Regions from separate parts of the Proteocatella sp. QWL-06 genome, predicted to be linked through region 2. Evidence: riboswitches for the same ligand, from Rfam matches in the RefSeq annotation. Region 2 holds a riboswitch; the other holds the start of a gene.
What was found. Region 2 has a riboswitch for cobalamin ahead of AC4PGZ_RS03465 (prenyltransferase/squalene oxidase repeat-containing protein). Riboswitches for the same ligand answer to the same signal wherever they lie in the genome.

Region 1 (15,243 bases), 680 kb from region 2:
GAGAGTCTTTGGAAGCACGTCGCTGCCCTTGTCCGCCCTAAGTATTAGGACTTTGTCTTCTTTTTCCATGATCGCTGCCAGTCCTGCTGAAAGCGCCGGAGCATCATAGGTCTGAGGCATATAATCCACGAGCAGGTTCCTGTCCTCGAGCCTTTTTCTGGTTTCACGACCCACCGCCGCTATCTTGAGGCCGAAGAATATCCTGATGTCGAGCCTCATCTGCGAAAGCTTTTCAAAAAAGCTCTCAACTCCCGCCGGGCTCGTGAATACCATCCAGCTGTAGCTCCTTATATCCTCGATCGCCTTCTCAAGCCTTGGATTGTCCTCTATGACAGCAGTCTCGATGCATGGGTATTCTATGACATCTGCGCCCTGATCTCTCAGCCTGTCTGCGATCGTGCCTATCCTGTCCTTTGGCCTTGTTACTACAATAGTGCTTCCGTGGAGCGGCTTTTTAGTGAACCAGTCAAACTTGTCGCTGAGCGCGCATACAGTCCCTACTATCGTTATCGCCGGGCTCTGGATGTTTCTAAGCCTTACCTCTGACGCGAGCTCGGATATCGTGGAGACCACCTTCCTCTGATTTGTGGAAGTCCCTTTTTCAACCGTCGCTGCCGGCATCTTAGGGTCCATTCCCGCCTCGATGAGCCCCTTCATGAGCTCCTCTATCGCAGTGAGCCCCATCAGGAACACAAGCGTGCCTTTGTGAGCTACAAGGGATTTGTAATCTATGTCTATCTTCGTTCCTGCCTTCGCATGCCCTGTTATTATGTGTACGCTCGAGCAGCAGTCCCTGTGAGTAACCGGAATGCCGGCATACGCAGGCACCGATATCGCAGACGTTATCCCCGGCACCACTTCAAAATCTATCTCATGCTGGTGAAGCAGCTCCAGCTCCTCGCCGCCTCTTCCAAACAGGAAGCCGTCCCCGCCCTTGAGCCTTACCACTCGCTTTCCGCAAAGCGCATGCTCGAGTATGAGCCTGTTTATCTCGCTCTGAGGAACCAGGTGATGATTGGATTTCTTTCCGACGTTTATTTTCAGGGCATCCTTAGGGATGAGCCCGAGTATGCCGTCTCCGATAAGCCTGTCATATATGACAACCTCGGCCTGTTCAAGCCTCTCTTTTCCCTTGAGCGTAAGCAGTCCCTTGTCTCCAGGCCCTGCTCCCACGAGGGTTACCTTTCCAGTCTTCATACATTCACTTTCCTTCTTGAGATCCTGAGCCAGGGATACCGCAGCGGACTGTGCGTCAGCTATCTTCGCTCTCACGGTTTTTTTATGTACCCTTGGCATGGTAACTGTTATTATCCTGTTGCCGGAAGCGACCTGCGCCTCTTCCTGCCTCTTCATCCTCTCATAGTCCTCCTGACAGACATACATCCCGGTAAGCACTATCTCGTCTCCGTCTATGTTGCTGTGCGCCGCTATAGGAGCGCTGCAGCCTCCGTCAAGTTCCTTTACGAATGCCCTCTCGCATCCTGTAGTAATCCATGACTGGTCGCATGCAAAGTCTCCAAGCAGGCTCACGTCAAAGCCCTTCCTCGCCTGCACCACGATTACGCCCTGGCAGTTTGCGGGAATCATCTCCTCTGGAGTGAAATACCTGCTTATCCTGTGATCGAGTCCCAGGCGCTTCACTCCGGCCGCTGCAAGCACGAGTGCAGAATATTCTCCGCGGTCGAGCTTTTCGAGCCTTGTTATCACGTTTCCTCTGACAGGCTTTATGTCCGCGCCCGGGTACAGCTTTTTGAGCTGCATGCTCCTTCTTGCGCTGGATGAGCCTATGGGCTTTGAAAAATCTATTTCCGAAGCTCCCTGCGGCAGTATCAGCACGTCCCTCGGGTCTTCCCTTCTTCCCGTCGCCACTATCGGCAGCTCAGAAGGTATATCCATAGGCATGTCCTTGAAGCTGTGCACCGTTATGTCCACACCACCATCGAGCATCGCCTTGTCCAGTTCCTTTACAAAAAGGCCCTTGCCGCCAATCTTGTCCAGCGTCTTGTCCAGGATTATGTCTCCCGTGGTCTTCATTGTCACGAGCTCAACCTCGATTTCAGGATTGGCTCTTTTTATGGCATCCATGACGATTTGCGTCTGTATGACTGCCAGCTTGCTTTCTCTGCTTCCTACTCTGATCTTTTTCAAATTTCTGCCCTCTTAACTTATATATTAATGATTCTCACTTATTTGCTTGAAGATATTCTCGCAGCTCTCCTGCAGTCCTCGCTGCCGCCGCATGGTCACTGCCGTCTGAAACGAGGCCTATGCTTATGCCGCCTTTCCTGATGACCGCCGGAAAATAAAAGCTGCACTCCTCACGGCTGTCCGCTACTGAAACGTGTATACCTTCAGCTTTTGCATCTGCTCCAGCCTTCTGGTTTACTTCTCTTGAGTCCGTCGCCGCTATCACCATGAATGAGCCTGAGACGTCTCTGCGCTCATACTCCCTCTCGATGATCTCCAGAAAACCCGGGAGCGCTCTTATTTCCGCACATATCTGCGGTGCTATTACCCTTATCCTCGCCCCGTACTCAAGCAGCACCTTTATCCTTCTTGATGCTATCTTTCCGGCTCCGACCACGGTGACCGTCTTTCCTGACAGGCTCATGAAGAGCGGAAAGCGGGGAAAATCAGCCATTCTGGCCAGTTCGTCTGAGCTGCTGTTTTCCCTCAAATAAGGAAAATTTTCATCTATATGTCTTTGCAGCTCCTCAAGGCTCATGCCCTCTGAATCGGCCTGCCTCGCCTCTTGATCCGAAGGCCTTCCGATAACGACTGCCTCTATTCCCGAGCTCAGCGCTGCCTCCAGCTTGCTGTCAAAACCTCCGGTAGCTCCGGTGTCTTTGGTCACAAGCACATCGGCTCCGACTGACTTTATCATCGCGATATTCATCTCGGTCGAGAACGGGCCCTGCATGCATATTATGTTTGATTTTTTGTATCCAAGCTCCGTTGCTATCCTGAGAGAATCCATGTCCGGAAGAATCCTTGGCCAGACTCTGTCCCTGTAGCTTTCTATTTCTGTATATATCCTGAGATCCTTGCTTCCTGTCGTCAGCAGGATCTTCTTTTTTATGTTCTCCTCGCGGTTTGCCCACTGCGTTACCGCCTGCGCGTCTGCAAGCACAGTCACGCCGGCCGGCTCTCCTGCGAACGTGGATTTTCTTACTATCCTTATATATCTTTTCTGTGCATCCATGCAGGCCCTTCTTATGTTTGCAGTTACCTGAGCGGCGTACGGATGGGTGGCATCTACTACCAGAGTGTTCGGAGCTTCCCCAAGAAGCAGTTCTCTTATCTGCTCCTCAGACAGCCTTCCTGATTCTACAGTCAGGTTTTGGAGCCCGTCAGCTGCGCCATCAAGGACCTCATGACCGTAATCCGTGGCCGTGAATGCCGTAACTCTTATTCCTGTTCTGGCAAGCATCAGCGCTGCCTCCCTGCCCTCAGTTGTCCCTGCAAATACCAAAGCCTTCATTTTAGTTCACCTTGTATCCTCTCGGCGTAACCAGTTTTCCGTTTATTACCCTCGTGGTCTCATTTCCCACGATCACGGTCGTGAACATGTCCACCTTCGCATCCCTCAGCTCAGAGAGGGTGCACAGGGTGTATTCCTCTTCATCTCTTCCTATGTTTCTTACATAGCCGCATTTCGTGTCTGCAGCCTTGTGCTTCATCATCAGGTCGCAGGCCTTCTGAAGGTAATCTGCCCTCTTGATGCTCGACGGATTGTACAGACATATAACCATGTCCGCCTCAGCCGCAAGCTCGACTCTCTTTTCAATCTTCTCCCAAGGCGTCATAAGGTCGCTCAGGCTTATCACCGCAAAATCATGTATAAGCGGCGCTCCAAGCACTGCCGCTCCCGAGCATGCCGCAGTTATTCCCGGCACTACCTCAATATCCACCTCAGGGTGGTTCTCGCAGAGCTCATGCATCACGCCCGCCATGCCGTATACTCCGGCGTCCCCGCTCGATATCATCGCCACGGTCTGGCCCTTTAGCGCCTCATCTATAGCCATCTGGCAGCGCTCGACTTCCTTCTTCATCGGAGTCTGTATGAGCTTCTTGTCCTTTACGATATCCTTTATGAGGTCTATGTAAAGATTGTACCCCGCTATGACGTCAGACTTTCTCAGCGCCTCAAGCGCTCTTGGAGTGATCTGATCCTCTCCTCCGGGCCCAAAGCCCACTACATATATCTTCATGTTTTTAATTCTCCTAATCTATATACACGAAACCGCTATCGTTACGCCGTTTCGCTTTGTTTTCTTCATTATAATGTATATGCCGAATTCCGATCCAGTGGCGCCCATCGCGGCTCCCATCACGGCTGCCCTCTCGCACACGTTTCCGGCTCCTGCAACCCTGCTCACGAGCTCCGAATGAGACATCTCGGCGTCAGTGTACAGCTCCGCCTCCATAAGTTCTTCAGCTGAAAAGGTATTGAATTCTATGCCATACTTTTCTGCAAGCATCAGCAACGCCTTTTCGTCCTTCTTGAGGTCTACCGAGTTAAGGCTCCTTATCGCCCTGACATCGAGATCAAGCTCCGTGAGCGCCTGATCAAAAAGCTCCTTGGCCGGCAAAAAGTCTATATCCTTCCTGCAGCCCATGCCTGCGAATGTCACGCATGGTATGAGCACGAGCGCCTCTGGAAACCTCTTCCTCACATCCTCAATCAGGGAGTGCGAGTCCGTTATAACAACTAGAGGCACATCCGAGCCAGATGATTCAGATGGATTTGAAGAGTCCAGCGAGTCTGCAGCTTCAAATCCTTCATACAGTGCTTTCAGCTCCTCTGATTTCAGCACTGCAAATTTCCCTCTGCACTGAGTATATAATTTAATCCTGCGGTTTTCAAGCACCGCCGAGGATATGTGCTTTATATTCCCTATCCGATCTATCTTCATGCAGTTTTCTGTCGCCCACGAATCTATGGCAATAACGCCGTTGACATCCGTTGCCGTGGTTATTACCGCCTGAGCTCCGAGCTCTCTTGCCAGATCCAGAGCCAGCGCATTTGCGCCGCCTATGTGACCCGAAAGAATCGGTATGACGTAAGCTGCCTTTTCATCCATGACTATGACTCCGGGATCTGTGTCCTTGGATTTAATATTAGGAGCTATAGCCCTGACCGCAATCCCTGCCGCGCCGATGTATATTATGTGATCGGCCTCGGCAAATGCGAGGGAAGTGAATTCCGCAAGGCTGGAGCTCGAAAATGCTGAAGGCTCCGCAGGCTCGCCTGATGCTCTTGCTGCAGCCGAAGCTTCAAGATCGTCCTCAGCTTCCATTATCCTTGCCGGCGCAAAGAACCTCGCCTCAGCATCCTGCCACTGCGAGAATATTCCGCTCAGCCGCTCTGCCGTTTTCAGCCCCGCTGCGGTAAATGCCATAACATAAATCCTTAACCCGCCTGAGCTTCGCTTCAACCTGTCTGCCTGCTTCATTTATCTGCTCGCTTCTCTGAATTCATGCGTGAATCCCGGATCGTAAAGCAGGGATCTCTCGTACTGGTTTCCGAGGAATTCTCCCACTGTTATAAGCGCCGTCTTGCTTATGTTGTGCTCTCTGGCTGCCTGTGCGAGATTTCCTACAGTTGTCCTCACGACCTTCTCGTCATCCCATGTAGCCTTGTATACTATGGCCGCCTTCGTATCCTTCGTGTATCCGCCCTCGATGAGCCTCTCGCTCAGCTGCTCGAGCATTCCCGAGCTCAGGAATATGACCATCGTGGCCTGATGCGCTGCCATCAGCGATATCTCTTCCTTTGGCGGAACCGGAGTCCTGCCTTCCATCCTTGTAAGTATGACGCTCTGGCTGACTCCCGGAAGAGTGTACTCCGCTCCAAGTGCAGCCGCAGCCCCGCAGAAAGAGCTCACTCCCGGACACACCTTGTAGTCTATCTTGAGTTCTTCAAGCATGTCTATCTGCTCCCTTATAGCGCCGTAGATGCTCGGATCTCCAGTATGAAGCCTTACGACAGCCTTTCCTTCGCTCTCTCCTCTCTTCATCACGTCTATGACCTCTTCAAGCGTCATAGATGCGCTGTTGTGGATCTCACAGCCCTGACTTGCGTATTCAAGCAGCCCCGGATTTACCAGAGAGCCCGCGTATATTATTATGTCCGCCTGCTCCAGAAGCTGCTTTCCTCTTACAGTTATCAGATCCACCGCTCCCGGACCTGCTCCAACAAAATTTATCATAATTCTCTCCTTTATATTAGCTCTGTATTGGCGCTTCTGTATCAGCTGCCTTCACCTGATTGTCTTCCTTAACTACCACTATGGAGAAGTAGCTCGATTTTTCATCCATCTCGTCGAGGTCATCATAGACTCTCTCATTTTCCATCGTAGCACATTCAACCATCCTCGCAGACCTTAGCTTTCCGGTCTCTCTCAGCCTCTCTCTCAGGCTAACTATGCTCCTGCCTGACTTCATGAAGACCTTGTTTGCCGGAAAATCCAGACACTCATCGAGCGCGTCATACGAAGCCGGGACTATGAGAAGCGGTTCCCTTGATTCGCACAGCGAGTCATTAAGCCTTGCCGCCACCGCGCAGAAGGACGGTATGCCCGCTATGAGCTGAGCCCTGTGTCCCTTTGCCAGCACCTTCTTGTGCACATATATGTACGTGCTGTATATCGAAGGATCCCCAAGCGTTATGAAGGCTATGTCCCTTCCCTGCTCCATCAGCGCTATCATCTGCTCCGCGCATCTCTCGTGGCTTGCCTCAAGCAGCTCCCTGTCTCTTGTCATGGGCATGTCGCACGCAACCAGCTCCTTGCCCTCAATATATTCCCTTACTATTCCAAGCGCCACATTCTCGCCTCCCGATATGGGATACGCTATGCAGTCCGCAGCTCTGAGCGTCTCCACTGCCTGAATCGTCAGCAGCTTCGGATCTCCGGGGCCAACGCCCACTCCATATAAAGTTCCTGCCATTTTTTCTCCTTCATTATAATAAGCTTTTTTTCATCTATAATCTATTAATCTGCTGGTGCATCTTCAGGTCCTTCAGCATCTGATCCGCGCCACTGCTCTTTATGAGAGTCCCGTGGATCTTCGTGAAGACTATGAACTCCACCTGCAGCTTTCCTCTTGTCCTGTGATCTATATGTTCCTTTATCTTATTTCCTATGCTGTCAAACACCTTCTGTGCAAATCCTTCGCCCTGATTTCTCAGTATGTCCGTCATTTCCTCTGCAGATATCGCATTCATTATATCCCTTACGGCTGAAGGCTCCATCCCCAGCATCGCCCCGTGTGAAGCGATTACCTCCTGCCTTCCATCGGCAGAAGAGGAGTGGGTGTTCATAACGCTGGCCGCGATTTTTATGAGCTTTCCTGCATGTCCTATAAGGAGTATCTTCGGTATCCCCAGCCAGCAGCTGTAGTCGAGCATCTCACCGATATAGTTGGAGCACTTGACTCCGCTCTCGAGGTCTATGCCAAGCACGTCTCTCGCATAATCCTGTCCGTAGTTACCCGGGCATACGAGCATCGGTGGTACAGGAAAACCTGAGCCATTGAGCTCCGCGAACTGCTTTATCTCAGTCCTTATGGTGTCCACAAGAGCCTTCTCGCTCATAGGCTCCACTATCCCGCTCGTGCCGAGTATGGAGATCCCTCCGACGATCCCGAGCTTGGGGTTGAAGGTCTTTTTCGCAGTCTCTTCTCCGTTCTCAGCACTTATCTCTATATGAAGAAAATCCGGGATAAGCTCAGTCTCAATGTTTTCGAGCACATCCTTTACAGATTTCAGTATCATCCTTCTCGGAACCGGGTTTATGGCGCTCTTTCCGACATCGCAGCTGAGGCCGCCTCTCGTGACCACCCCTACTCCTCTGCCGCCCGTTATGTGAACATTAACGGTGACTCCTGATATTTCCAGCTGCTCCTCATATGGAAGAGGGCCTGCTTCAGCAAGTACAGCGGTCTCCAGCGGTTCAGTGTTCTCCCGGCCGCCCGAGCCGCTGCTCCTGCTGACTCTCGAGAATATGCGCAGGCCGTGGGTCGCATCCGGATCATCCCCGGCATCCTTTGTTATGCTGCATAGCGCCTCGCATGGCGAATACTCCTGATCCGATACCTCGAGGGAAAGCTCTATGCCCTTTGGCGTATCTATCCTGACCGTTTCGCATCTTTCGCCGCTCATCATCATGAGGAGCGCGGCCTTTGTGGCTGCAGCGCTGCAGCTTCCTGTGGTATAGCCTCTTCTCAGGCTCTTTTGTCCCTGAACTACATTTTCCATACTACGCTTCTCTCCCGACTGCCCTGAGGATTTCTGTCCTCGCTTCACTTATCGTGGCAGCGGATTTGTCCACGTCCAGGCCGTCCCGCTCCTTAAGTATCTCCATCAGATGCTCTATCCTCGGGAGCCTCAGATTGTTGCTCCTTATAGCTTCAGGATTTGAGAATATCTCCTTGACGGTTCCTCCCGCTACTACCCTGCCGCCGTTCATTATATATACCTGGTCGCAGTAGAGCGGCACCATATCGATATCATGAGTGGCGATGACTACCGAGATTCCCATGCGGTCTCTTATGTCGCTCAGCAGCTTCATTATCTCGCTCACCCCCTGAGGATCGAGTCCCGCAGTAGGTTCATCAAGTATGATGAGCTCCGGCTCCATAACGAGCACCCCGGCTATCGCGACTCTTTTCTTCTGTCCATAGCTGAGGGCATGTGTTGGTCTCTGCGCAAGATGGGACACCCCGGTCTTTTCCATGGCATCCTCCACGCGCCTCCTCACCTCATCCTCAGGGAGCCCGAGATTGACTGCCCCGAAGCTTATGTCCCTGTAAACATCCGCCGAGAAAAGCTGATGGTCAGGATCCTGAAAAACTATCCCGACCGTCCTTCTCATCTCAAGGATGCTCTTTCTTGAATACTCGAGCTTCTTTCCGTCTACATATATCTCCCCCGACTGAGGCCTGAGTACCCCGTTAAGGTTGAGGAACAGCGTCGACTTGCCCGCTCCGTTTCCACCGAGCACAGCCGTGGTCCTTCCTCTTTCAAATCCGATGCTGACACCATCGAGAGCCAGCGCGCCTCCATCGTAGCTGTAACGCAGCTCCCTGGTCTCAATTATATTTCTGCTTTGCATAATCTCACTCACCTAAATCAAATATGCCCCGACCTGGAGCAGGGCGACAGCTATTGCCGCATAAGTAATCCTTGTATCTATCTCATATTCATATCCCACAGTCCTAAGCTCTCCGGTGTAGCCCCGGCTCTCCAGGGCATCGAATATATGATTCGCCCTTTGAAAAGAGCTCACGAAAACCCTCGACACCAGATCCGCAGTGGATCTGTACGAAGTCTTCATATCGACGTACCCAAGCCTCGAGCTCTGCGCCGTCCTTATCCTGTCCGCGGTATCCGCAAGTATGAATATGAACCTGTAAACCAGCTCCAGCAGCTCAACGAAGAGCGCCGGCACATGGAGCCTCGAAAGCGCCATCGTGATGTCCGTCATCGGCGTGTTCATCACGAGAAAATAGACGCTCCCTATGACTCCCAGAGACTTGGCAGATATGGCGATTGCCTGCTGCGCTCCCTGAGGAGATATCCCATAGAGATGCTCCCCCATCTGAAAGCCCACCAGCAGCTGCGAAGAAAGCTCGTGCCTTCCCGCAGCCACGGTGATCACGCCCAGCAGTATGAACCCCATGGGAATCCGAAACATCCTCCAGATGTCTGACGCCGAGTGCCCCCCAAGCCATATGCTGCAGAGGCTCGTCGCAAATATCGTCACAAGGCTCACAGCCGCATCATCAAGCGCTATGCAGAGGATCATTACTCCCAGGGATACGAATATCTTCGTCACCGGGTCGCTGCCCCTCATCTTTGAGGCATACGCATATCTGTCAGTTCCACTCAATATCTAACACTCCTTCTTCGTAAGCCTTCCCAGCCCAAAACCGATTACTCCAGCTCCAAGCGCCGCCTGAAGCGCGAACAGCAGCGATTCTATCTCAACGCTCGCCGGCTCGAACAAAGGCTCAAAATTCGGCTCATAATTTTCATCTATCTCCGTAACTATGTCCATCGCTATTCCATCAGCCCCGCCAAACTCCGAGCCGCTCTTTATCGCAAGAGGCGCGAACACTACCGCAAAAAATACGACAAGCAGTATGACGTTCTTCTTCCAGAGCGGATTCTTTGCAGAAGCTGCCGCCGCTTTTCCTGCCTCCTTCTCCGAAGCAGAAGCTCCTGAAGCTTTTTCATTCTTCTGCGCCGCCTCATATGATCCGGCCTCAAGCGCCTTGACCTCGGCAAAGCTGTATTTCTCAAGTATCCCGAACACTATTACCGTAAGGATTGCTTCCCCTACAGCTATAGGGATCTGAGTCACCGCGAAAACTCCCATGAACTTCACGAGCGAAGCCATTATCCCCCCGTCCGCAGATGGGAACGCAAGCGCCAGCTGAGCCGAAGTCGTCACATATGTCAGCAGATCAGACAGAAACGCCGCCACGAACACGCTGACCGCCGAAGAAGCTCCTGCAGACTTCATCCATCTGTATGTATAGTATGCCACGAATGAGCCCACTATAGCCATCGAGAACACGTTCGCCCCAAGTGTGGTTATTCCACCGTGAGCCAGAAGCAGCGCCTGAAACAGCAGCACTATGAGTCCCATCACAGCCATAGGAGACGGCCCGAACAGTATAGCTCCAAGAGCGATACCCGTAGGATGAGAGCAGCTTCCTGTAAGAGATGGTATCTTGAGCGCAGACAGTATGAATACAAAAGCCCCCGCCATCGCAAGCAGTATCTTCGCCTTAGGTACCTCATCGATCTTTGTCTTTATGGCCTTGAATCCAAACAGCACGAAAGGCGCCGAAATCGCAAACCACAGCACTATCCACATCGGGGAAGGCAGAAATCCCTCCGCTATGTGCATCGCACTCGAGTACACAGTGTTCATCCCAAGGAGCGCCATTACGCTCAGCAAAATCTTTCCAGTTCTTTGTTTCTTCATTTTAAGTCCCTCTCTCTCCAAAAATAAGTGTGTAATCCGATTGAAAAAGCAGGGTTAAAGCTCAATTGATAAAAACCTGTCAAAAAAGCCCTGAGTCTCATCGAGTCCCAGGGCGTTTGCGGTCATATTATTCATATCACTTTAACAACCTCTATTCATCGTAGAGCGTGTGTTAACAGAAAAGGTACGTGTTCCGACTTAAGCATCATCGCGGTACAGCGCCTTCCCAGTTTCCCAGTGGCATTATGCTGTATCACTCCTCTATCACGGCAGCGAGACTGTGCAGGATTTGAACCTGACTTCCTCAACCAATTTCTGCATATATTCAGTTGTTTGTTCCACTATTCATTATTTCATATTTTCAGAATTTCGTCAATATCAACAGCATTTATCTCCACAATCAACAGCATTTATCTCCACAATATACAGGAGCTTTAGTCATCCCTGTCTTCTGATTTTCCAATTCCCCCGAATTCGGGGAAATTAAACTATATTTAATGATTGAGAACAACCCTGCTGTAAATTGCGAAAACGATACAAAATGTAACAGTGATTTATTTCAATTTTTTATAAAACACTCCCTCTTGACTCTACGCTTTAGTTTAGCAGGAGGGAGTGTTCTAAATTTTAGTTCTATTACTCAACACATATATTATAGTTTCGTCACTTATGAAGTGACAAGCCGAAATAGCTCCTTTTATCTATTTTTAGATTTTTCTTTATCTTTCTCTCGCATAAACTGAACTATATTAATCATAGGTAAACTGAAGTTTCCTGAAATACCTATAGTTGATGTTATTGCGAGAAGGTGAACTCTTACGAATTGAGAGAGATAAGTTAAGCCGTTTTGAACTAACATACGGTCGAACATATCCTTGTCTAATACATTTGCATTTCCCGCAAATGTTCCTGTTGATATCACCTCGATAAAAGGCTTTATATTTTTAAAACTAGGGCTTTTGTATTTCTGATTTGAGATTTCGTATAGTTTTAGATAGAATTTTATTTCTCCGGTATAAAAGTCAACGGAAACTTCTTCATATTCCAGGTGCTCTAATTTCGAATCGATAACATCATAGTCAATGGCATAATCATAACTGGTAGTATTATCAATATCAATCTCACTGCTAAAATCCATTTTAGAATATATTATTTTCGATTTTATATTCTGAAAATCAGCTATTATATTATTTATACTGTTCATATACACTCCTTATGCTGCTTCTATTCCAATTTGTCTGTCATCGCTATCTTTTGTGAGCGCTACATCATATTCTTTTTTATTTACGAATCTTGTCAGCACGGATTTTGTTGCGTTCTCAACTTTAGTTACGCTTATATCCAGTTTAAGATTCAATTTTTTACATATTTGAAACAGCGTCTTAACACTCGGATTATATTCAAGACTTTCAAGTTTTGAAACCATAGGTTGGGAAATACCTAAATGACTTGCAAAATCTTTTTGATTCATATCAAGAGCGTAACGTTCTTTAATTATGGCTATCGATATATCTGAAAGAAGCTTGTCGAGTTCCAACTCTTCTTTTGATATTCCTTCAAATAACCAGTTCATATCCATGGTTTTCATTTATTCTCCTCCTTGCAATCTATCAACTATGCCTTCGGATTTTTTAATAGCGATTTTATAATCGCTTTTTTTCTTTTCTAAGAAAGCATGAATCAGGACTTTTCTACCACCATCTTCCATAAATATGAAAATGATTCGTAGATTTAATTGTTTTAAAAATCGGATACAGTAAAGATCGTGCTTTGTATCCTTAAGTTTCTCGAAATGCTTATTTAATATAAGTTCATGTTTCGGCATTTCTTCCATAAATCCAAAAAATCGAAACATGTCGCGAGCGATTTCTTTTTGATTTCCGCTGTTCTTGACAATAGACATCAATTCAGCATTAAAATCTTTATATCCGTATATCTCGGACTCGCCAGGATACTCTATTTTCTGTATCAGATTCTCATTCATTTAATACCATCTTTTGCGTAAATATAACTTATAGGTTATATTTACATTATAGAATTTATTTGTAAAATTGTAAATAGGGACTTTTTTTGCCCCAACAAACCCCGTTCATTTCATCATTTTGCTTAATCGATGTTTGTAAATCGAAAGTCCACCCGGGCAATCTTTCTGATTGATTCCAGGTGGACAATTTTCCCTAGTCTATAGCTACAACTGCGCCTTTGTAAGTCTCGCTGATGTATGTTTTCACAGCCTCGCTCTTAAGCGCTTCCACAAGCGCCTTGATGTCTTCTCTCTCCTCGCTGCCTTCCTTTACTACAAGGATGTTGGCATAAGTCTGAGCCGCTTCTGAGTCCTGCTCTTCCTTTGCAACCGCATCTGATACGCTGAGGCCTGCGTCAAGAGCATAGTTTCCGTTCAGTACCACGAAATCAACCTCGCCTATTACTCTTGAAACCTGCGCCGCTTCGAGCTCGACAATCTCGATGTTGTGAGGGTTTTCTGCGATGTCGTTCTTAGTTGCAGAAAGTCCTGCGCCTTCTTTTATCTTTATAAGGCCGTTTGCTTCAAGCAGAAGAAGTGCTCTTGCTTCATTTGTAGTATCGTTTGGAACTGCAATCGCCGCTCCGTCAGGTATGTTTGCAAGGTCAGTCGATTTTCCAGCGTAGATTCCAAGTGGCTCAAAGTGAACGCTTGCCACAGGAACCAGCTTTGTTCCCTTCTCTGCGTTGAAGTCGTCAAGGTACGGCTTGTGCTGGAAGAAGTTCGCATCCACATCTCCTGCGTCTACTACAAGGTTTGGCTGAACATAGTCAGTGAATTCCACTACCTCAAGCTCATATCCCTGCTCCGCAAGAGTTTCCTTTACCTGTGAGAGTATCTCTGCATGAGGCACAGGAGAAGCCGCTACGGTTATCTTTCCCTTTGCTTCCTGCGCCGGTTCCTGCGTATCTGCCGCCTGGTCGCTGCTCTGGCATCCTGCAAAAACTGTGAGTGATAATGCTGCAGCAAGTACTGCTATACCTGTTTTTTTGAATTTTTTCATGATTGTTTCTCCTTTATCTTTATCATATTTATATTTTCAGTTATCATATTTCAGTTTCCATTAGTTTTTCTTTTTGCTTATCTTACTCTCTTGTCGGTCTTTGCCGCTATCCTCATCCCGATGAACTGCATCACCTGCATAAGCACCACGAGCAGTATCACCGTTATCAGCATTATGTCATACTGGTATCTGTTGTATCCGTATCTTATAGCGATATCCCCGAGGCCCCCGCCTCCAACGACTCCTGCCATCGCCGAGTAGCTCAGTATAGTCCCCAGCGCTATCGTGGAGCCGACTATAAGGGAAGTCTTCGCCTCTGCTATCAGCACCTTCGTCACTATGGTCGAAAGGGAAGCTCCCATGCTCTGCGCCGCTTCGATCACTCCTGGATCAACTTCGTGGAGCGAGGATTCAATCAGCCTTGCAATGAAAGGCGTAGAAGCAATCACGAGCGGCACTATCGTCGCCGTAGAGCCGTAGCTTTTTCCGGCTATGAGCACCGTCAGCGGAATCACCGCTATGAGTAGTATCAGGAAAGGCACAGACCTTCCGATGTTGACTACTATGTCCAGCAGCCTGTACAGGGCCGCCATCGGATGCAGACCGTCTTTTTTAGTTATCACGAGTGCGATCCCGATCGGGAAGGCAAACAGATATGAGAATACAGCTGACACGAAGGTCATGTAGAGCGTATCTCTCGTGCCCTCCAAAAGCATTGTAAATACTTCATTACTTAACATAATCCCTCAGCTCCTCTACATTCACATTTCTGCTCTTCAAATAATTTATGACCTTGTCGCCCTGCAGCCTGTCCTCAGGCAGCTGCAGTATCATCTGCCCGAAGGCCTGTCCCTTGATGTCGTTCGTATCTGCAAAAAGTATGTTCACCGGCGTCCTGCACTCCAGGATCATGTTTGCAATGACCGGCTCAAAGGATGATTTTCCGTCAAACACTATTCTTATGCATCTCTTTCCGGTCATCTCGTCCACCGTCGCGCTGCTGCTGTTGTGATATACCAGCTTTCTGGCAGCCTCCGTCTTTGGATTCGAGAACACATCCTCCACCCTGCCGCTTTCTGCGAGGCTTCCTTTGTCCACGATCGCGATATAGTCGCATATCTCTTCGACGACGGACATCTCGTGGGTTATTATCACGATCGTTATGCCCAGCTTCTTGTTGATGTCCTTGAGCAGCTCCAGTATCGAGCGTGTGGTTGTTG
Region 2 (15,243 bases):
TTGTTGTAGTGTCCCCAAGATTGAGGGAGCCTTCGCTCTTTCCGACAAGTATCCCTCTGCTCACGCAGTAATCAACCGCTGATTCGCTTGATGCCGCCTCTCCTGAATATACGGCGTAGCTGTATATCATCTCTGCAAGCATCTGTCTTGTGACCTTAGTGCCTGGATTGAAGTTCTTTTCATCCGCAGATACTATTGAGTTCTGCTTTGCCCACTGCGCTGCATGTGAATAGTATGCCGCTGGATTTACGTCTGCATAGTTTTCTCCGTCAGACTGTCTTTCATCATCAAATCTGTGGAGCAGTGTAACGAGCATAGCCCTGTTCATTTCTGAATCCGGCGAGAACTGGTTTTCTGCCGTTCCTCTGAGTATGCCTCTTGCGGATGCAAACTCTATGGCAGATGCTCCCCAGTGACCGTCTGTGTCTGTAAAAGATTTTTCATTCTGCATCGATGCAACTGTTGCTGAACCGAAAAGCACAGCCTTTATCTGTTTTCCATCTGCTGCTGATTTCATCAGCATCTTCTTTGATGAATCCGGCATTATCTGGACTGCCACTGTTGAATCTGTGGTTTCATTGTCAAGCGGAAGTACTGCAGTGAATCCTGCTGTGAGGTCTGTCAGTACATTAAGTCCTAATCTTATTTCAAAATCCGTTCCTTCTTTTTTGTTCTTTTTAACCGTAAGCGTCACCGTATTTGCTTTTTGACCGGCGAGCTCCCTTAGGACATCATTTGCAAGCACGATATCCCCAAGCTGTGTTTTTATCCTGAGTACAGCTTTTTCTGATGCTGCTATCTTTTCTGCTGAGGCTTTTTCAAGAATCACTGACATGGACTCTACAGCTTCGCTGCTCTTTGTCTCTGGTTCTATTACAAGATGAGTGAGATTCTTTTCCTGGCTCTGCTTCAGCATGCTTTCTACCTGAGCCTTGTCTATCTCAGCTATGGCTTCGCCTTTGGTAACTTTGGCCTGTGGATTGACTGTCAGACTTGAGTCATCTCCGACCGTTCCTGTCACATCGACTCCGGATCCTCCCCATGATGAGTTGTCCTGGCCGATATCCTCGCCAAGGTTTTTGGTGTATCTCCACTGCACGGTTTCTCCACCTGTAAGAATATGCTGTCCTGCCGGTCTTGTTACAGCTACTCCGTTTACCAGATACATCCACCCGCTTTTTGCTCCATGATCAAATTCCCCATCTTCAGCTATGGATTTTATATATATGCTGTCACTGCTTCCTGATGTTTCATAAGAGATTCCCTCTTTATCGAGTATTCTCCTTGTAGCATTCCATACTGTATCGCCGCTGTTTATCTTTACATCCGTAGCATTCAGTACATACCCTTTGCCTATTGATTTTTTATCAATTGAAATAGTTACCGTTTTGTCACCACTAATTATATCTTCTCCGCTGCCCTGAGATGGTTCTCCACCAGGGTCTGATGGTACGCTGTAAGGACTTAGCTCGGTGTCAGACATGTCATAAAGACTGTTTTTGTCATTTTTAAACCTGTCATATGCTGAAAGCGCATACGCAGCCTGAATTGTTGCACCACTGTTTATTTCCTGATCTGCAAGTGCATACTTGAACCCGCCGCTTTCTGTCTGATACTTTAGGATTCCATCTATCAGTGACGATCCATCCTTTATAAATCCAGATTTAGTATCTAAGGGATCCATGCCGATTTCACAGAGTGCAACAAGGACCTGTGCAGTAGTCATTGAGTTTAGGGTTCCCCAGCTTTCATAATCACCATCCTGTTTCTGAAGCTCAGAAAGTTTTGGAAGCGCATCGTTTACAGCTGATACTACCTCTGTATCACCAGCTCTGTAATATGGTGCCAGAGCCTGGATTACCATTGCAGTGGTATCGACATCAATTTCTGTCGACCATGACCATCCTCCGGAATCGAGCTCCTGGCTGAGGATGTAGTCTACCATCTTCTGCTCCGTATTTTGATTTGCAATACCATTTTGCACAGGAATAGCATAATCATGGCTGTTCATAGCCATGAGCGCATTTATATGCCCATATATTCCAGACTTTGACACTTCATCATAATCCGCAAGCTCCTGAAGCAGGTTATTGCCTGCAAAATCCTCTGCGTCTTTGCCTGTTGATGTGAGTGCAATTATTATTCTTACATAATCGCCTATGCTAACTGATGATTCATTTGAGCTGATTTTGCTGTACACGTCATTATAATAGGCGTTCATGCTTTCTGATTCCGGCTTGTTGTTCGCTCTTGAAAGTGTCATTAACTGCCACTCATCGCCATATCTGAACTCAGTTTTTGAACTTTCAATATAACCTATGGCTCTTTCAAGAGACGGCCTGTAGCCTGTCATTATCTTTACCGGCTGGGTCCATTCACTCACGCCCCCGCCTTCAAGTGCTTCCGGCTTTGGAAGTATGCTTAGTTCCCCATCCTTGGGTTTTCCCGAAAAAACAAGCTCTGCTGCCTGGCTGCTCTTTAATGTTATATCCTTGATTGTGAGGTTTGTAGTGCCTACTTGTATGTCCCAGTTTTCAGCTTCTGTTGCCTGCTCTGTGAATCTGTCGCCGGTAAGCGTCACATTAACCTTGAATTCCTGCTTTACTGCATCTGTTTCTGTGCTGCTGCCAAAGTTTGCGCTGCCGCTGTAATAGAACCTCAGAAAGTCTCCCGGCTTCATTATATAAGCACTTGCGCCCACCCAGGGAGAATCTCCGTTTACCTGATACATCCAGCCATCCCAGCCTCCGAAATATCCAGCATCCTGACTATCTATCGAAGTCACATAGTCTCCATATGAACTCGACTGTATGTTATAGGGTACCGACCTTTTATCAAGCTCCTGCTTAAGAAAATCAAGCGCAGAAGTATTCTCCTGGAAATCTGTTTCATATGATTCTACTATATTCTTCTTGATAGATTCTATCCCATCTACCTGGATGGTCATCACTGAAGGGGTAGTCGTTAATGTGTCTATGTCCGGAAGTGATATTTCCTGCTGGCTCTGTGCCAGATTGCCTTCCTGATAAGAATCTCCTGATTCGGCATATCCTGTGCCTGTGCCTGTAATCATCATAGCCATGACAAGAAGCGTGGATATGATATTTTTCAATCTCTTTTTCATTTTTCCTCCTGTTTAAAATCAACTTTCAATCAATCCATATTTTTGTTTAATCCTGTCCAGTTTTTCAAGCATAGGCTCTGCCATTATATAAAGAAATATAACTGTAGATGCTGCATGCACCAGATCAAAAGGGATTCCTGTAAAATATGAAGCAAGTATCATCTCCATGTTTACCTTTTCCTGAAATATTATTACTGCTGCCGGGTTCATAAGCCCGCCGTATATAATGAACGTAGAGATACCCCCGAATATGCAGAGTGATTTTTTATCTCGAAGTAGCAGCCCTTTTCTGAAAAAAAGGCCTGCAAGAAATCCTATAATTCCAAAGGCGAACATCTGCCAGGGAGTATATGGACCCTGTCCAAAAAAGAAGTTAGAGACAAATCCTGTCACAGCTCCTACCAGAAACCCCGCCTCTCCTCCAAAGCAGACTCCGGCAATTATCACTATCGCAACAACGGGCTTGAACTGAGGTATCATGAAGAATGCGGTCCTGCCAGCCACTGCTATTGCGCAGATTACCGATATTATGACCAGTTCTCTTGCCTGTGGTTTTCTGCTCTCAAAAACCATCATGAATGGAATAAGGGTTTCAAGTATCACCATCGAGCTTATAAAATAGTATTTTCTATCATCGAGATAATATATACCAAACCAGATTGTAAGGGGAATTGCTACAAGTATCATTATTGATGCTGCAAAAGTCCTCTTGGGTAGCTTTCTATTTTCAACTTCAATCTGGATTTTATTTTCGGATTTCATCATTTTCCTATCAGCTGGCGGAGGTATTCGCTTTTTCCTGTATTCAAATTCCTCTATATTTTTTTCTTTCTCCGGAAGTTTTCCTCCAAATGCTGTGATCACGTCTTCTTCTGTTACAGCATCCGGGATTATATGCCTTGACATCCGGTTGCTGGCAGTAGTATAGAAACTGTTCCCTGAAAAGAATTTTAGCGGTATATCTTCAGAAACTACGCAGCCATCAAAAAACATACCGCATCTGTCTGCATGCCGGGCGCAGAATTCGATGTCATGTGAAACCATAATTATTGTAGTTTCATCTTTCTGGAGTTTCTTGAGAATCAATGCGAGTTTGCTCTTGAAATGAGCATCAAGTCCCTTTGTAGGTTCGTCAAGCAGCAGTATCTGAGGATCCATTAGAAGTATTTTTGCAAGGGCCGCTCTCTGCTGTTCTCCACCCGAAAGATCATATGGATGCGAATCAAGAAGGTTTTCCAGTTCGCAAATCCTGCATACCTCATCAATCCTCTCATTTATCATTTCAGCTTCATATTTTTTATTCGCAAGAGCTTCTTTCAGCTCCTCATATACTGTTTTTTTCACGAACAGAGTCTGAGGGTTCTGAGGAAGGACACCGAGCAGACCATCGAACCTTTCTGAATGCGAGATTTTCTCAATTTCCCTGCCATCGATGATTACTTTCCCTCTGTATGGTCTTCTTATCCCCGAAAGAAGTGAAAGCGTGGTTGATTTTCCTGTGCCGTTGCCTCCAAGCATGGCATAAAATTCTCCCCTCTTGATTTTGAGAGAAAGTCCTTTAACCGTATCCGGAAGCTGTTTTTCATATCTGAACCAGAGCTCTCTTAACTCAACTGCTATATCTTCTTTTTTAAAGCTTTTTTCCTTTTCTCCACTCAAGGCTTCAGACTGCGTATCTGTGCAAGTTTTTACAAGTTTTCTTCCTTGTGATATCTCACTGAGCCACTGCCTTCCTTCACGAACCGTGACCGGACATTTATTCCCTTCCTGAACTGCTGAATATATTCTCATCGGAGACGGCATCGCACTGAACATGCTGTGCTTCATTTTGCTCAGTATCATTCCCGTTTCCGATGGATCTGCATCAGATATTATCTTTCCATCATCCATAACAATTACCCGGTCAGAAAGTGGAAGCACTTCCTCGAGCCTGTGCTCTGTCATTACTACCGTTATGCCTAATTCTCTGTTAATCCTTGCTATAGTTTCAATAAAATCTGATGCAGCAATAGGATCAAGCTGGCTTGTAGGTTCGTCGAGTACAATTACTTTTGGCTGCATTGCCATAATTGACGCAAGGCTGAGCAGCTGTTTCTGCCCTCCCGAAAGCTCACTGACATTTTTGTGAAACCATTCCTGAATTCCGAAAAAACTTGCCATCTCTGCCACTCTTCTTCTTATAAGAGAAGTCTCCATTCCGAGGCTTTCGAGTCCGAATGCCAGTTCATGCCATACCTTATCAGTAACTGTCTGGTTTTCGGGAGACTGAAGCACATATCCTATAAGCGAGCTCTGCTCACGCTGTCCCATCTCTGAAAGCAGCCTCCCCTCAAAGTATATGTCACCGGTTCTTATACCGTGCGGAGAAAGCACTGTCTTGAGATGCCTCAGCAGAGTGGACTTGCCACAGCCTGACCTTCCGCATATCGTTATGAATTCCCCGCTTTTTATGTCAAGATCAATTCGAGAAAGAGCTTCATACGTTCTATCGGGATATGTGAAGCTTAGATTTTTAATTGAGTATGTTTCCATCTCCATCCCTCCCATATGTCTATAATAATCGGTACAGCACAGAGCAAAAAGTATGATCCAAATCCTGCCAGACTTGAAATATCTGCTTTTGTTCCCTTCATTGAAGGAAAATAGCTGAAACTGAGAATTTGATTTGCTGTAAATATGATTGTTGTTCCTGAAAAAAAAAGTATGTTCATAAGTACGACTAAATCTCTTGTGTCAAACTTGAATATAGAAAAGGCAGTTCTTCCTTTGAGCCCATACCCTCTTGATTTCATCGAATCCGAAGTTTCTATCGAATTTTCAAGTGACCATGTGACCATAACTGATATAATCATTATGGCATTTCTAATCCTCTCTGTTATCCTTCCATATGACACATCTTTGCCTGTGCATCTTTGAGAAAGCGCTATTTCTTTTATCTGTGCCCTGAATCTTGGTACGAATCTAAGCACCATGGAAAATATCAAGGACAGAGAAGGTATTATTCTGCCGAATATATATACGAATTTATCTGATGTCATAACTGCGTTATAGCACGAAAACCATGTTATGACAGATATCAGCATCGCAGCTGACGCCATCCCATAGGTTATCGATTCCAGCGTGATAGGATTTCCGTTACTCAGGTACGTAAGTATCGTTGCACCTTCGTGATTGAAAGCCGGGTTTATAAGTGATGTCACAATCATAACAGGTAGCATGAATCTCAGATTTAACCTTACATTTTTTTCCCCGTTCAAAATAACGGAATATGAGATTCCTGTTAACATTGAGATTGCAAGGCATACAGGATGCATGAGAAACATGGAGAATCCTATTACAAAAACGAAGTAAGTTATAATTACTGCGGGATGGAATCTTGAAAATTCATCTGCCATATTTATTCCGATACCTCACTTCCAACATCTCTTCCCAGGTCACAGGTGTATACCCACTCGATAACATCCCCATCACTTAGCTGATATCTGCTGCAGCCATAATTAGGAAACCAGCCATTAACCTTGTACATCCACCCGGAAAGCTCTCCACAGTCAAACTCATAAAGATTATGAATGCCTTCTATATATGCTGAATTATATACAGGCGTATCTTCAAATTCCATGTGAATCTTGTTTTCTCGTGTAGCTCTCTGAAGAACGTCAAATACTGATTCTCCTTCATTAAAGCTAATTTTCTGTGCAGGCATTATAACACCGTCTTCTGGCACAAGTTCAACTTTGTCAGGATCTAATACCTCCATATTGTTCAGTATCGTACTGCATTCTATAGATATGACACAATGAAGAACCCTTTCTTCTATTATTGCTTCCTGTGGCTCTACTGGCGGAGGTCCCTGAGCTGACGATTCGCTGTTCACATCCTTCTTTTCAGTTTTAGCTTCTGGAGCTGTTTCAGGAACAATGTCATCTTTTTCACGGCTTTCTGTTACAGGAGCTTCATCTATATCTTTTCCATCTGAAGTCGCTTCTTTGAGAGAATGATTTTGTTCTTCAGTGCTTATGCTGTCTTCCGTTTTGATTGCACTTTCTTCTGATATGTCATTATTTGAACATCCAGATGTAAATATCAAAGATATTGAAACTATAAGAACCATTAATATTATTTTTAAATATTTTTTTTTCATTTTGTTCCCTTCTCATTCATTCTGTAAAGCGATGTTTTTGAATCCAATACTCGTTGAAGCCCAACAAGCGAATAAAAAGCCTGTTCTGTTGCCATAAGGGTATTCCCTTTGCCATTCCTTACATGGAGGAATCCATTTTTTGTATAATATGAAAGCACATTATCAGCAACAGTTTTTCCATTTTTAATAAAACGCCTGTCCTTATCTGATATCCCAAGTTCACAAAGTGCTGTCAGAACCTGGGTACTGCTTTCAAGGTTCACGCTGCCCCAGCTTTCAAAACCTCCATCGGACTTCTGAATTTTTGACAGGCAGCTTAGAGCCTTCTGAGTTGCCATTTTGACGTCTTTTCTTTCCTGATATTTTGCCAGCGCCTGCAGTGCCATTGCTGTAATATCTGGATCTGCTGTATTGCCTGAAAGAGCAAATCCCCCATCTGAAAGCTGTTTTTTCAGTATATAGTCAAGATAAAGTTCTCGTGTCGCATTCGTCTTTGCCGATTTGTTAAATGGCATTTCATATGCGCCACTATCAAGAGCAAGAAGCGCAAATACAGGTCCATTTATTCCCTGCAGAGTTACTTTTTCAAAATCTGCAAGTTTTTCAAGAAGATTGTATCCCGATACATCAGAAGGATCTTTTCCTATGGCTGTAAGAGCCAATATAACTCTTGAATATTCTGTGTATTTTTTATCGTGCAGAACACCTTTTTTAGATTTTACTGCGCTTTCTACATTCTTATAATAGTTTTCATAATACTTTTCAGGAACTTTAATTTCACCTCTGGAAAGACCCAAAATTACCCACTCTCCTCCAAGAGAAGACACCTCCGGTTTTGAAACAGTTTTCAATATAACTGCAGATGTTGTGCTTATTTTTGAATTCAGGTCACTTCTGGTATAAGCCAGAGAATTCGAATATGATGACATCATAATTATAATTGACATTATAAGCAAAAATGCAGTTTTCAATTTTTTCATATTTTCCTCCTTTTTTTATGGCATAAAAAAACTCTGAATCCACATAGTGAAGTCAGAGTCCCTAATACCAGATAAGTAAAAATAAAACCAATTATCATTGGTTACCCGATTATAAGTTTTCTGCGCACCTCAGTTCCCTGTGAAGTATTCTTACGCAATTCAAATGGCAGGTATTCCGACTCTAAGCTCTAACGCTGTTTGCACCTTCCCAGTTTCCCAGTGGTTGGCTATGCCTTGCAAAAAGCTCGCTTATTACGGCAGCAGGTCTGTCCGGGCTTTGCACCCGATTCCCTTTTATCGACTGTTGTCGACCAATTGAATATATATATTTTTAATTTTTCTTTTAATATGTACTATTATACACCCTTATTAAAGTTTCTGTCAAATAACTTGTTTAATAAAATAATTAATTTATATTTATTTCACCCCGGATTGAGCGTTCCGGGGCTATATTACAGGATTATAGGGGATTATACGTACACTCTTGATATATACTTGCTTGTTGAAAGCTTGAGGAGTGCTCCGTATCCGAGTTTGAATCTTACTGTATCTCCTACCTTGTAGTCGATTTTTGAGTTTGTCATGTCCATTATCATGTGGTCTGAGCTTGCACCAAAGATATATATGTCCGGGTCGAGCGCTGTCATACTTTCTATGTCTGTATCCTGCTTGCCGACTGCCAGTATAGCTCTTTTGGCTATGCCCTTGTCTTCATAGAATGGCTTCTGTCCGAATGCGTCAAGTCCGATTTCTCCTATTGGGAGCGTCGGCTTTTCCTTGAGCTCTATTATCTGAGCCTCAAAGGTTATCGCATCGTCGAAGGTTCCCTCGACTCTTTCTCCATAGGCAGTCTCGTTTCCGAGTATGAAGGCCTCGCCTACCCTAAGGCTGTTTATTCCTTCAGGTAGTCCTTCCTTGTCTATGAGGTATATGGAGCTTGAGTTTCCTCCTGAAATCATGTCGAGCTTTATGTTGAATCTTGATTCGATTTTTCCTGCTATCTCAACAAGCGTTGAAAGATTGTCCTGCTTTGGAATAACGGCTCCGTAGCATGTGAGGTTTACACCTACTCCATGGAGCTTTATGTTCTTCAGCTTGAGGATTTCTTCAACCGTGCTCATTATTATATCTTCGTCCTTGAAGAAGATTCCTTCTCTGAGGTCTCCAAGATCTATCATGAGCACTACCTTGTGAGTCTTGCCCTGCTTTGCGGCTTCCTGATCGAGAAGCTTTATCGTGCTGAGCTCTGAGTTGAGGCTCATGTCGGCAAAGCTGACTACTTTTTCGATCTCACAGTGCTGTGGAAGACGAAGAAGCATTTTTGGGGTCTTGATTTCTTTGTATGATTCCAGATTCTGAATCCTTGCATCTGCAAAAAAGTCTATGCCTACGCTGTCTATTGCCTTTACGATTTCAGGATCTGCACAGAAAGATTTTGTAACGAGTCCGAGTTCACAGTTTCCTCTGTCTGTAAGCTCTCTCATCACACGAACATTGTTTTTTACTTTTTCCAGGTCTATTACCAATCTTGGATACATTTATTGTTCGCTCCTTTTCTTTTCTGGCATTTCTATCCCCAGACTTTTCGCAAGCAGCTTCATAGCAGCTTTTTCGTGCCTCTTTGAAAGCACTCCGAGCGATGCCATTATATAGTCATTCTCTACGAGTATCTGCGCATCGGTATTTGGGAACAGAAGCAATCCGCTGTCATTGTGTCTTGCTATGTGCTTCATTATGTCTACCCTGTTTGGAAGTCTTGTAAGCGCTCCGCCGGTTCCTATGATGTATTTTACCTGTGAAAGGTCTTTTCCTTCTGCAAGGGTGTTTCTTCCTGATGGTCCGTATACATATCTGATCTTTCCTGCGTGTCTTTCAACTGCTTTTATTACAGCCTCGAGAGTAAGCCTCTCTACAAACTTTATCTCATCAGGGTTCTTTGGTATTGCCTTGTACTCTGCCATTACCCTGTCGATGTCTATCTGAAGTTCTTCCCTCAGATTGTCTTTTCCAAGCACCTCTACGATGTTCGGCATGTTGACATATACTCCAAGGTCTCCTTCAACTGTTCTTTTTGCAAGCGGTTCAGGGCTTACCTGGATTCTCTCGATTTCTTCGGATCCCTTTGTCACTGAGTGAAGGTCTGTGGTAGCGCCTCCAACGTCAAGCACGATCAGGTCTCCGATGTATTCATAAAGAAGCTTTGCGCACTCCATTACCGCGCCAGGCGTCGGGATTATAGGGCCGTTTACCATGTCTCTTACATGCTCCATTCCAGGGGCGTGTATTATGTGATCCTCGAATGCATCCTGGATTACTTTTCTTGTCGGCTCTACGTTGAGCTCGTCTATCTTTGGATATACGTTGTCTACAACATAGAGTCTCGTGCTTTTGTGGGCTTCTTCAAATATAAGCTTTATTTCTTCTTTGTTTTCGATGTTTCCTGCGTATATTATCGGAATGTCCAGTCCAAGCTCGCTTATGAGCTCGGCATTGTAGATTGCGGTGTCTCTCTCTCCGTAGTCCACTCCTCCTGCTATAAGGATTATGTTTGGTTTTATTTCCTGTATTTTCTTGAGGTCTGATCTTCTCAGTCTTCCTGCTGTTACCTGATGGATTATTGCTCCGGCTCCAAGGGCTGCTTCTTTGGCTGCTCTGGCTGTCATGTCAAAAACCAGTCCATGTACCGTCATCTTAAGACCGCCGGCAGCACTTGAGGTTGCCAGCATTTCATCATATTCTATCTTGTCTGTACCGAGATTCATTGCCAGGTCGTCAATCGCTCCCTTTAGCCCTATTCTTACGTCTCCATCTAATACAGATGTTGGAGCTTGCCCCTGACCTATGAATTTCGGGTCAGGGGTAGCTATATCATTGAAAGCATTGACAACCGTAGTAGTTGAACCGATTTCGGCAACTAATACGTCAACTTTCATTATTTACCTTCTTTCATTTCTTTTCTCTTCTTAACAAGGAACGTTGCAACGTTAACTCCTTTTGATCCTCTTCCGAATCCTGCGTCAACTCCGTTTTGAACAGCTATTTCAGGAGTTACCTGAGTTCCACCTGCTGCTATCATAACCTTGTCTCTTATTCCTTTTTCTACTGCAAGCTCATGGATTCTCTTCATGTTCTTGTAGTGGATGTCGTCATGAGAGATTATAGTAGAAGCAAGTATTGCGTCAGCGTTAAGCTCTATCGCAGCGTCAACAAGCTTTTCAACTGGTACTGATGTTCCAAGGTAATGAACCTCGATACCGTATTTCTCGATTCCGCCGTGCTTGATGTCGATTACTTCTCTAAGTCCAACTGAATGCTCGTCTTCTCCAACTGTTCCACAAACTATCTTCATCGGCTGAGCTTCGATCTCTGCTCTTATCTCTGCGTCTGAAAGCACTTCTGGCTCTGGTGGGATTACAAGTGTGTTTACATCTATTGTGAATCCTACTCTTCCCTTGATTTCGATTCTTGTTCCTTCAGCTTCCTGCATGATCTCTCTTGAGATTACTTCAGGATCTTCAAGGTTGAGTTTTTTAGCTATTTCAAGTCCAGCGAACTCTGCAACTCTCTTTGAAGCAGGAAGGAACATAGTAAGAAGAACGATTCCGTCTCCCATCCACTCAACTTCCGGCTTTACAAGTGATGAGTTTCTAAGCTCTTTTGTCTCTTCCATTCTCACGTTTACGTTGTCTGTTTCATCAAGCTCGTCGATGTAGATTATCTTGTCCGGGTCTTCGAAAGTACATCCGCCTATAAGTGATGATGGGTTTTCTACTGCTGCTGGATCGTACTGCGCAACGTTGTTGTATCCAAAGTGTGCAGTTACCGGAGCCATGTAGTCTTCGTCTCTCTCGTAAACTGTTCCTGCTCCTACTCCGCCTTCGATCTGTCTTGCGATTCCGTCACCGTTTCTCTCTGGGTAGTTTCCTGAGTCAACGAAGAATCCCTGCTCAACTGCGTGGAAGAATCCGCCAGCTTCTTTGATCTCTTCAAGGAAAAGCACTGCTCTTTCTTTGATCTCTCTTACTGTGTCTCTTAATACTCCGTCTTTCTTGAGCTCGATCATTTCCATAAGGCCATCCATACCAACAAGTGCCTGCTTTGCAGTGTCACATGCTTCGATGTTGTTTATATGCCATGGAACGTTTCTTCCCTCGTCCGGTGTTATAGTTGACTGGATGTCTGCGCTTGTAAGCTTTGATGTAAGAAGGTTGAGAACGTGTGTTACTGTAGCTTCTCTTGTTGATGAATCCATGTATTTTGTATTCATCTGAGCTCTCATTCTGTACTCCTTGAAGATCTCTCTCAGTGCTACTGCATAAGGAAGGTCAAGGTACATGTTCGGTGCTGGAGGAGCTGTTGGAGGAACTGTTGAAAGACAGATGTTTGACTTCTTCATTCCTACTTTTGCAGAGAATATTGAGTTAAGTGCATGCTGAACCATAAGCTCTGGCATTACTTTCCATGCTTCTCTTGCTGTCGCGTTCGCGTTGTGCGCTCCGTCTATCTGCGCTATGTCAGCCCATGTCATTACTTTCTTTGACTCACATGCGTCAACGAATGATCTGATCATGTTGATGTTTCTGTAAAGAACGTTGTACTGAGGATCCTGGTGAGCTCCGTTGATTCCTTCTTCAGCGAACATTACAGCAACCTCTGGTCCTGCAACTCCTGATACATATGAATGGTAGTTGATTGGACGTCCTACTTCTTCTTCTATCATGTCAAGAGCTTTTCTCTGTGCTCTTACCTGTTTTCTTGTTATTGGCACTCCGCCGATTCCCTGAGGAGTTCCCTCGATAAGTCCGTCAAAGTGTGACTGGCCAGCTGTTCTGATAACCATTATGTGGTCAGCTCCATGCCATGCAGCCATTCTCATACGTCTTATATCGTCTTCAAATCTTCCTGATGCTATTTCTGTTGTTATAACAGGCATTGGTTGAGGATCTATATTGTCGAAGTATTTTGCTGATGGAAGTGGCACGCTGTTTTTAAGAGGTTTTGAACAGTCATTGAATACGAATGGTCCAAGCTTTTCGCCCTTGCTTGATTCTCTCCATGTCCAGCCTCTTCTTTTTGGTCTGTATGACTCGAGGTCTTTGAGTATATTCTCTACATTTATTTTCTCATTAGGAACTAATTTCATCTCTGACATTATTTGTTACCTCCTTTGAATAGTGCCGCCGCTTCTGACCAGAGCTTTCCTTCAGCCAGCGCAACTCCTGCTTCTCTTATTCCTATGTTCTGAGCTTTGGCAAGCTTGTAAACTACGTTTCCTGCTCCCTTGCCCATAAGTCCTCTGTCTATTACTCCATCAACTATAGCTTTTGCTTCGATTGATGAGAATCCCATTCTCAGAAGTACTGATCTCTCGATTGATGGACTTGTGTTCTTGTGTCCAAGCTCAAGTAGTGGATCTGCTATTTCTGATGCAAGTGCCCAGAATTTTTCGTATAATTCCTGATCGCTAAGATCTGCAAGATGTGCTCTTCTTTGAGCGAAATCGTCTGCTCTTTTCATTTATATATCTCCTCCTGTTTTAACTGACTATTTCTGTAGTTCGCTTATAGCGTTTTTAACAAATTCTACATCTGATTTTGTTTCTTTTGCAAGGAACTCAATATCTTCGTCCGTTGGAACTTTGCCTGTCATTTCAAGCGCATTCTTTATAAGTGATTTTCTGAGCTTTGCCATGTCGCTGTCTTTTACTCTTATCATCGATGGGTGTGCAGGAAGTACTATGTTCTTTCCTGGAACCTCATCCGATGGATCTCCAAACACTACTTCGATGCCATTTTCTTTTGCGAATGCAAGCTGTGGCTGGATGTGTTTTCCTGCTCCTGTGTACTCTGTCTCCTGAACAAGTATCATCTGATCCTGATCCATTTCCTGAGCAAGTGCGAATGCTGCTGCAAGCGCTGTGTTTCCTGCTGGTCCTTTTTCAAGTCCTTCAAGGCTTGCAAGTGCTTCTGTCATGTAGAATACTGATCCCTGAGTCACTGTAACATATCTGTCCATGTATCTCATTGGTCTTGCTGCTGATCTTGGAACGTCTGATCTGTCTGGCCATGTTGTAAATGGTATTCCAAATCCTGTGTGTCCTGTTGTGAATGACTTTTTGTTGAACTGCTCGTCTGATGCCATGTGAAGTCCTTTAAGGTTTACGCTGGCTGCTACTATCTGAGACTCTGCTCCTGCCTTTATAAGTCCTCTTGCTGTTCCTGTAAGGTTTCCTCCACCTGCGTTTGTACAAACTACTACGTCCGGATCCTTGCCGTATTTCTCTCTGCACTGCATTGCGATTTCGTATCCAAGAGTCTCAACTCCTGCTATTCCGAATGGTGTGTAAAGAGATGCGTTGAAGTATCCTGTTTCTTCAAGAAGAAGAAGGAATTTGTAGAAAAGCTCTGGTCCTACTGAAAGCTGAACTACTTCTGCTCCAAGAGCCTCGCATTTTCTTGCCTTCTCTATTATCTCAGGCTGGCCTACGCCTTTTGAATCATAGCATTCCTGAACAACTATGCATTTAAGTCCCTGCATCGCTGCCTGAGAAGCAACTGCTGCACCGTAGTTTCCGCTTGTTGCTGCTATAACTCCCTTGTAACCAAGCTTTTTAGCGTGGTATACTGCGTTTGCCGCTCTTCTTGCCTTGAATGATCCTGATGGATTTGATGCTTCGTCTTTTATGAATATTCTTGCGCCTTTTCCTTCTGGTGCCAGTTTTCTTGCAAGTGCTGTAAGGTTTCTGAGCTCAAGTATCGGAGTGTTGCCTACTCCTGTTGAGTACTGGATGTCCTGCATTTCAGCAAGTGTGTATCCTGTCTCTTTCATCATTCTCTCATAGTCGAATCCGATAGATCCGCTTTCGAAGATGCTGTAGTCTATTCCTACTGATGCCTTCATTATTTCCGGTTTTCTGGCGATTACTGCGCTATAGCTGTTATCTCTGTTCATTACTTGTCACCTCCAAAAAGCAGGTCTCTTACCTGTTCGCTCATTAT

Region 1: linked by a shared signal. The riboswitch ahead of AC4PGZ_RS00235 (energy-coupling factor ABC transporter permease) and the one ahead of AC4PGZ_RS03465 (prenyltransferase/squalene oxidase repeat-containing protein) in region 2 are both predicted to bind cobalamin.

Annotation. Positions count from the first base shown of each region.
Region 1 is NZ_CM178755.1:36,262-51,504, reverse strand. Features, by position in the region: gene cobA (uroporphyrinogen-III C-methyltransferase) at 1-2,148, opposite strand, end outside; gene cobK (precorrin-6A reductase) at 2,183-3,481, opposite strand; gene cobJ (precorrin-3B C(17)-methyltransferase) at 3,483-4,211, opposite strand; gene AC4PGZ_RS00265 (cobalt-precorrin 5A hydrolase) at 4,230-5,456, opposite strand; gene cobM (precorrin-4 C(11)-methyltransferase) at 5,457-6,212, opposite strand; gene cobI (precorrin-2 C(20)-methyltransferase) at 6,229-6,951, opposite strand; gene cbiD (cobalt-precorrin-5B (C(1))-methyltransferase CbiD) at 6,986-8,260, opposite strand; gene AC4PGZ_RS00245 (ATP-binding cassette domain-containing protein) at 8,262-9,116, opposite strand; gene cbiQ (cobalt ECF transporter T component CbiQ) at 9,129-9,857, opposite strand; gene AC4PGZ_RS00235 (energy-coupling factor ABC transporter permease) at 9,897-10,997, opposite strand; cobalamin riboswitch at 11,165-11,325, opposite strand; gene AC4PGZ_RS00230 (hypothetical protein) at 11,695-12,201, opposite strand; gene AC4PGZ_RS00225 (helix-turn-helix transcriptional regulator) at 12,211-12,585, opposite strand; gene AC4PGZ_RS00220 (hypothetical protein) at 12,586-12,981, opposite strand; gene AC4PGZ_RS00215 (MetQ/NlpA family ABC transporter substrate-binding protein) at 13,175-14,023, opposite strand; gene AC4PGZ_RS00210 (methionine ABC transporter permease) at 14,101-14,763, opposite strand; gene AC4PGZ_RS00205 (methionine ABC transporter ATP-binding protein) at 14,753-15,243, opposite strand, start outside.
Region 2 is NZ_CM178755.1:719,293-734,535, reverse strand. Features, by position in the region: gene AC4PGZ_RS03485 (DUF4430 domain-containing protein) at 1-3,124, opposite strand, end outside; gene AC4PGZ_RS03480 (ATP-binding cassette domain-containing protein) at 3,143-5,656, opposite strand; gene AC4PGZ_RS03475 (energy-coupling factor transporter transmembrane component T) at 5,629-6,519, opposite strand; gene AC4PGZ_RS03470 (DUF4430 domain-containing protein) at 6,522-7,265, opposite strand; gene AC4PGZ_RS03465 (prenyltransferase/squalene oxidase repeat-containing protein) at 7,262-8,245, opposite strand; cobalamin riboswitch at 8,394-8,576, opposite strand; gene orr (ornithine racemase Orr) at 8,716-9,783, opposite strand; gene AC4PGZ_RS03455 (GlmL-related ornithine degradation protein) at 9,784-11,178, opposite strand; gene oraE (D-ornithine 4,5-aminomutase subunit OraE) at 11,178-13,388, opposite strand; gene AC4PGZ_RS03445 (ornithine aminomutase subunit alpha) at 13,397-13,762, opposite strand; gene ortB (2-amino-4-oxopentanoate thiolase subunit OrtB) at 13,790-15,196, opposite strand; gene ortA (2-amino-4-oxopentanoate thiolase subunit OrtA) at 15,196-15,243, opposite strand, start outside.